Rhodopirellula baltica SH 1: one gene and its partner. The protein of the gene in region 1 interacts with the protein of each later gene in a pairwise test. Links are inferred from orthologs where the notes say so. Each region holds a gene or a part of one and is shown on either strand. Other genes may lie near its edges. The genes, in order: rpe and eno.

What was found.
Region 2: the proteins of rpe (region 1) and eno interact in binary tests that used the Escherichia coli proteins (3 or more experiments, as listed by UniProt). The link is inferred for Rhodopirellula baltica SH 1 from one-to-one orthologs.

Annotation. Positions count from the first base shown.
Region 1 is NC_005027.1:796,780-800,070, reverse strand. The notes cover bases 1-2,965. They hold rpe (ribulose-phosphate 3-epimerase), read left to right. Parts: upstream 1-1,111; coding sequence 1,112-1,819; downstream 1,820-2,965. Other genes in these bases: RB_RS03125 (Gfo/Idh/MocA family protein), read left to right, coding at 2,799-2,965; RB_RS03130 (histidine phosphatase family protein), read left to right, coding at 1,816-2,397; RB_RS03140 (type II secretion system protein GspD), read left to right, coding at 1-463. In the rest of the region: more of RB_RS03125, read left to right, coding at 2,966-3,291. UniProt on the Escherichia coli protein: Catalyzes the reversible epimerization of D-ribulose 5-phosphate to D-xylulose 5-phosphate.
Region 2 is NC_005027.1:6,662,020-6,665,205, forward strand. The notes cover bases 230-3,089. They hold eno (phosphopyruvate hydratase), read left to right. Parts: upstream 230-946; coding sequence 947-2,233; downstream 2,234-3,089. Other genes in these bases: RB_RS25725 (riboflavin synthase), read right to left, coding at 230-741; RB_RS25740 (Trm112 family protein), read right to left, coding at 2,482-2,748; RB_RS25745 (hypothetical protein), read left to right, coding at 2,881-3,089. In the rest of the region: 16S rRNA (adenine(1518)-N(6)/adenine(1519)-N(6))-dimethyltransferase RsmA, read right to left, coding at 1-70; more of RB_RS25725, read right to left, coding at 67-229; more of RB_RS25745, read left to right, coding at 3,090-3,186. UniProt on the Escherichia coli protein: Catalyzes the reversible conversion of 2-phosphoglycerate (2-PG) into phosphoenolpyruvate (PEP). It is essential for the degradation of carbohydrates via glycolysis.

The DNA of each region.
Region 1 (3,291 bases):
CGAAGACAAACGATTCGTTCGCCTGACGTTGATTCCAACCTTCAGCCAAATCGGTGAAGTGAACGAGTTCACGTTCCAAGGCAACTCGACGACTCGCAACACTTCGAATCGCAACGTTGACACCAACGGTGACGGCGTGATCGATGAAGAAGACGAGCAAGAAGAAGAAAGCGTCACGCAAGGTACGACGGTTCAACAACCGACGTTTGCCTTCACCACCGTCAACACGACCGTGAGTGTTCCCGATGGCGGCACGATTCTTCTTGGTGGGATCAAACGAATGAGCGAAGGCCGCAACGAACGTGGCGTGCCGTTCCTCAGCAAGATCCCATATGTCAGCCGATTGTTCCGCAACACCGCGGTCGGTCGTGAGTCGCGAAGTTTGATGATGATGGTCACACCACGGATCATCATCCAAGAAGAAGAAGAGATCGCCCAAACCGGATTCGATCCGGGACGCTGATCGCGAAGAAACCCTGCACCGGTCGCTCGGAGGCGTCCTTCCGCCTTCGAGGTCGGTGAACTGGGTTCTTTTCCTTCAACACATCAACGGTCGTCGCGAGTTCTTCGGAACATGCGACGGCCGTTTTTTCGTGCGTGGCCGATCCTCCCGCGTGGGTGGGACAGGCATCCCGGATTGCTTCCCGTACCGCGAATGGCCCGAAATCGGAAATTCGCGAGTGCCGAAAGCAAATTTTTACGGAGGATTCGACGCCATTGCGGTTGCTAGCAAATGCCGGTTGTTTTGAATTTCTGCATTACGTCCGCCATTGTGGCTTGGGGGAGTCCCCCTGGATCTGGCCTGCCAATTGACAGCTGCCCAGGGACTTGATCAACCTGTTGCCCCATCGATGCAATCGTGTGTCGTCCAATCGCAATCAGCTCTCCGATCGGATCGGTTTCAGCTGGCGAAAATTGGCACGGCGATCGCATCACACCAACACAACGTGGGCATTTCGCTGCCAAGGCGGCGGGGTGCGATCGAGAAACGAAGTGAGCCCGGTTTTTGCCGTGCTCGCAGAGTGATCTCGGTCGAACGTCCTTCGACGTTTCCATGGGCCACCTCGCGTGTTCCCTGTGTGGTGAATCCATTCCCCGATGAGACAACTGTATGAGCCGAGCGAAGCTCGATTCCATCCGTGCCGCTGGGCCGGCAATTTTGCCGAGCCTTTTGCAATGCGATTTTGGTGACTTGCGCACCGAGATCGAGAAGCTGACCGTTGCTGGAACGCGCGTGTTGCACTTGGATGTCATGGACGGCCACTTTGTGCCCAACCTGACCTACGGCATGCCAATTGTCGAAGGTCTGCGTCGTCACACGGACATGCCACTGGACGTTCACCTGATGATCAGCGATCCGATTGCCTACGCGCAACCGATGGTCGATGCTGGCGCCGACCTGTTGACCTTCCACGTGGAAGCGGTCGACGACTGTGTCGAAGTCGCCGGAAAAATTCGCGACATGGGCGTCGGTGTTGGCGTCGCGATCAACCCCGACACGGACTTTGCCAAACTGGATTGCTGCCTTGATTCAGTCGACATGGTCTTGGTCATGAGCGTCAACGCAGGATTTGGCGGCCAACAATTCAATCCAGTGGCGCTGGACCGTTTGCGTAGCCTGAAAGAACGCAAACCGGACTTGCTGCTGGAAATCGACGGCGGCATCAAAGCCGAAACAATCGGTGACGCTCGCGCGGCCGGTTGCGATCTGTTTGTCGTCGGGTCCGCAATTTTCGGCCAACATGACTACGAAACCGCGATCAATGAATTGACGCAGGCCATGCATGGTTCGCCTCCTGCTACGGGAGACCAGTCATGATTTCACTTTGGCCCAAAGCCGCTTCCAAGCTGGTTTTGATTCGCCCCGGTGCGACCACCTTCGATGAACAAGGTCGCATGAAGGGCAACCTGGACATGCCGTTGTGCGAACGCGGCCGCATGCAAGCCGAATCGCTCGCCAGCGAATTAGCCGGTATTCGCCTGCATGCGATTTACTGTGCACCATGCCAATCCGCGGTTGAAACGGCGACTTGTCTGTCCGAGGGACGCGATCTGCGACCCAAGGTGATTGACGAGTTCCGCAACGTGGACCACGGATTGTGGCACGGCAAACTGATCGAAGAGATTCGTCGCAACCAACCACGACTGTACCGGGAATTATGCGACACGCCAGAATCGACCTGTCCTCCCGGTGGTGAACCGTTGCACGAAGCGGCGCATCGCGTCGGCAAAGCAGTGCGTCGGATCTTGAAACGCAATCGTAACCAGGTTGTTGCCTTCGTGATTCCCGATCCGTTGGCATCGTTGGTCGCTAGCCAACTGAAGGACGAAGCGTTGCCACAGATCTGGAAAGTTGAAACCGACGCCGGCAACTGGCAATTGATCGAAACTTCCTGATTGAGAACTTGCCGCACCGGCAACGATTCTCGAGCGAGCACCGCCAGTCTGAGCAGAAGACTCGCGGGGAGAAACCGAACGACTCGAACACCCACAAAGCCGCTTCCTAACGGAAGCGGCTTTTTTCGTTCAGCAAGCAGCATCCCCCCCAGAGGTCTTTCTAAGGTGAACAGATCGCCAATTGCATATCCCTTTTGCGAAACGACATCAGCAATCGTTCTTGCGGAAAGATTGTCCTGGCTCTATTGAGTTGTTAATCTAGGCGCTCAGGTGAAGTACAATTCGATTCACGGATCTCCGTCACCCATCGCGTCTGTCTACGATATCTTGTTGCAACGAGACGCGACGACGGTTCGCCTGTTCGCCCACCTACCTTTCCCTTCCTTTGGAACTGTTTGTCCATGACCTCGAAAACAAACCGCCGTCGTTTCATTGGCCAATCGGCCGCATTGACCGCAGGAGTCGGCTACTTCGCCGGCACCAGCTTGGCTCAAGATGAATCGCCATCCGCATTGAACTCATTGTCAGCGGCCTGCATCGGCGTCGGCGGCAAAGGTGGCAGTGACACCAGCCACATCGCCAACCAAGGCGTCAACATCGCCGCGCTGTGCGATGTCGACCGCGACACATTGGCGAAGAAGGGCCGCGAATTCAAAGATGCGCAGCAGTTCGACGACTTCCGCGAAATGTTGGACAAGATGGGCGACAAGGTCGACATCGTGACCTGCAGCACGCCGGACCACACGCACGCGGCGGCATGTGTCAAAGCCATGAACATGGGCAAACACATCTACTGCCAAAAACCCATGACCTGGTCGATTCGCGAAGCTCGCTTGATGCGAGAAACCGCTGAGAAGACCGGCGTCATCACTCAAATGGGTAACCAAGGCACCA
Region 2 (3,186 bases), 5.9 Mb from region 1 along the record:
AGACATTGCTCGGGCGAGCGGGCGGATTCGGTCGAGCGTTGGGGCGATTGGGGTCGGACGCTTCACTCATGATTGTGGACTCCAAGGTGTGTTTGGGGATGACCCAGCTTTGCCGGCACTCGGTGGGTCGCTTGCGTTTCCAAATTGCAAAGTTCGTTGCACGTATTTGGCTAACAAGTCAGTTTCTAAATTGATGTGGTCGCCGACTCGGCGACGTCCCAAGGTGGTTGCGTCGAGAGTGTGAGGGATCAAGGCAACCGTAAAATAGTCTTCCCCGACATCGACGACCGTGAGACTGATCCCATCAACCGTGATGCTTCCCTTGGCAACAATCTGTCGCGGGTACGGGGCGGGAACCGAGAATTTCAAGTTTGCCCACGGTGGATCATCGATTCGTTCGATCAGCTGACCGACGCAATCGACGTGACCGGTGACGTAGTGGCCGCCCATTCGATCTCCGACCGCAAGCGATCGTTCGAGGTTGACGGTGGACTCGGCCGTCAGTTCGCCGAGATTGGTTCGGCTGAGCGTTTCTTCGCCAGCTTCGAAGGACAGCTTGTCGCCGTCAATTTCGACAACGGTCAGGCAACAACCGTTGATCGCGATGCTGTCGCCGAGCTTCACGTCGCGAGCCGGATCGTCGTCACGGAAGGAGGGGGCGGTGATCACCAGACGTCTGCCGGGCGGTTGTTCCACGACAGCAGAAAGTTGACCAACGGATTCGACGAGACCGGTGAACATGACAGCGAAAAAAGAAGATGGAGGAAGAAGGCGGGAAAGACGGCTCAAAACCGGTGAAAAACGCAGGGAATCGGTGCCGGGTGGTCAGTTTCCGGGGCATTGGACAGAATACCGCCCGATCGGACAACGTCCGCCTTTTCCAAATCAAATTTTGCGGCCCTCTATTGAGCCGAATTTCGTTCCCCCTCAATCTCATAGTGAACCCATGACACTGATCGAATCGATTCACGCTCGGCAAATCTTGGACAGCCGCGGCAACCCCACCGTCGAGTGCGAAGTCACATTGATGGACGGTGCCGCCGGTCGCGCTGCCGTGCCCAGCGGAGCCAGCACCGGGATGCACGAAGCCTGGGAACTGCGAGACGGTGACAAGTCCGTCTTCATGGGCAAAGGCGTCACAACCGCTGTCAAGAACGTCAACACAAAAATCGCCGATGCCTTGGAAGGCATGGACGCAACCGATCAAGCTGCGGTTGACCAAGCGATGATTGAACTGGATGGCACACCTAACAAAAAAGAACTTGGTGCTAACGCCATTCTCGGCGTTTCGTTGGCCGTCGCTCACGCAGCGGCCGCTTCGACCAACCAGCCCTTGTTCCGCTACCTCGGTGGTGCTGGCGCTCGCATGTTGCCTGCCCCGATGATGAACATCATCAACGGTGGTGAGCACGCTGATAACGGCGTCGACATCCAAGAGTTCATGGTCATGCCATTGGGCTTTGAACGCTTCAGCGATGCTCTGCGTTGCGGAACTGAAATCTTCCACAACCTGAAGAAGGTTCTGTCGGACAAGGGTTACAGCACCGCGGTTGGCGATGAAGGCGGTTTCGCACCTGACTTGAAGAGCAACCAAGAAGCTCTCGATGTGATCATGACCGCGATCGACAAGGCTGGCTACAAAGCTGGCGAACAAGTCTGGATCGCCTTGGACGCGGCTTCGACTGAGTTCTACGACAAGTCATCCGGCAAGTACTCGTTGGACAACAACCAAATGTCCGGCGATGAAATGGTCGACTTCTTGGCCGGTTGGTGCGACAAGTACCCGATCTGCAGCATCGAAGACGGATGCGATGAAGACGACTGGGAAACTTGGAAGAAACTGACCACCAAGATCGGCGACAAGGTTCAACTGGTTGGCGACGACTTGTTCGTAACCAACGTCGAACGTTTGCAACGCGGTATCGACGAAGGGATCGCCAACAGCATCTTGATCAAGGTCAACCAAATCGGAACGATGACCGAAACCATCGACGCGATCCAGCTCGCTCATCGCAACGGTTACACCTCCATCAGCAGCCACCGCAGTGGTGAAACAGAAGATTCGACCATCGCTGACTTGGCCGTTGCCATGTCGACTGGTCAGATCAAGACTGGGTCGGCAAGTCGTAGTGACCGGATGGCCAAATACAACCAATTGCTTCGCATCGAAGAATTGTTGGGCGACGCCGCTCAGTACGGCGGTCCTTTGTTCGCCAAGCGAATCACCGGCTGATCGCCGAATTCAGGTTGGAAATGATTCAGCAAGCGGAGCCCAAGCGGCTCCGCTTTTTTATTAGATCGGTTACAAACTGGTCCGAGGTGACGTGACCGTACGATGGACTTCCAAGTCCGTCGATGCCGAGTCGGTATCCGTTCGGACCGGTTGCGTTGTAGAAGCCGGTGCTGACGCACTGCGGCTAATGTTGAATGCCCTCGCGTCTTTTTCTCTGAGCTCCAAAGCTCCAAACGCCGCTCCGTCCTTCACTCCGCTTCGCTGATTCCCGTCAGCCCAATCGCCTCATCGACGATCAATGTCGGGATTCCGCCACGAATGGGATATAGTCGATCGGCTGGTGAGTTGATCAAACCGCCTTCGATTGGATCCGTCACGCGTTCATCCAATTGATCACGCGCGTTGCCGTCGCGGATCGCTTGATTGACCCTCTGGATGAGGGATTCGTCCGCCAGTGTGAGCTGACCGCCGTTTGAGGGACAGCGCAAGATAGGCAAGATATCCGGGGTGATCATGGAGGGCTTCTTGGGGTTTCAAAAGTTTGACTGCAAGGGCGGTGAGCGTGTCACCGAATTCTAATTTCGGCAAACTACTTTTCTTGGGGCGGCCTTGCCATGCCCGATCCCACCTGCAGACGAAGGATTGTCATGCGGAATTCCAATCGGACGAACCAGTTCATTGTTGGCGTTTTGGTCGCGGGGGCATTGATGTCCCTGACCACGTCGGTCACCGCTCAGGAAGGCGGTGAATTGCACGCCGATCCAGCGACCGGAATTGTGTACCGGAAGCAAATTCGTCAGGTCCAGCGTCCGGTCAGCGAAGTCCAAATGAAGACTCGCGAGCAAACGGTTTACACACCCAAAGCGGTTGTCGAAACCAAACCCGTTGCTCGCACATCCTACGTCCCCGTGACCACAATGATGCTGCGTCCGCATTTGGAAGGTCGTTGGAAT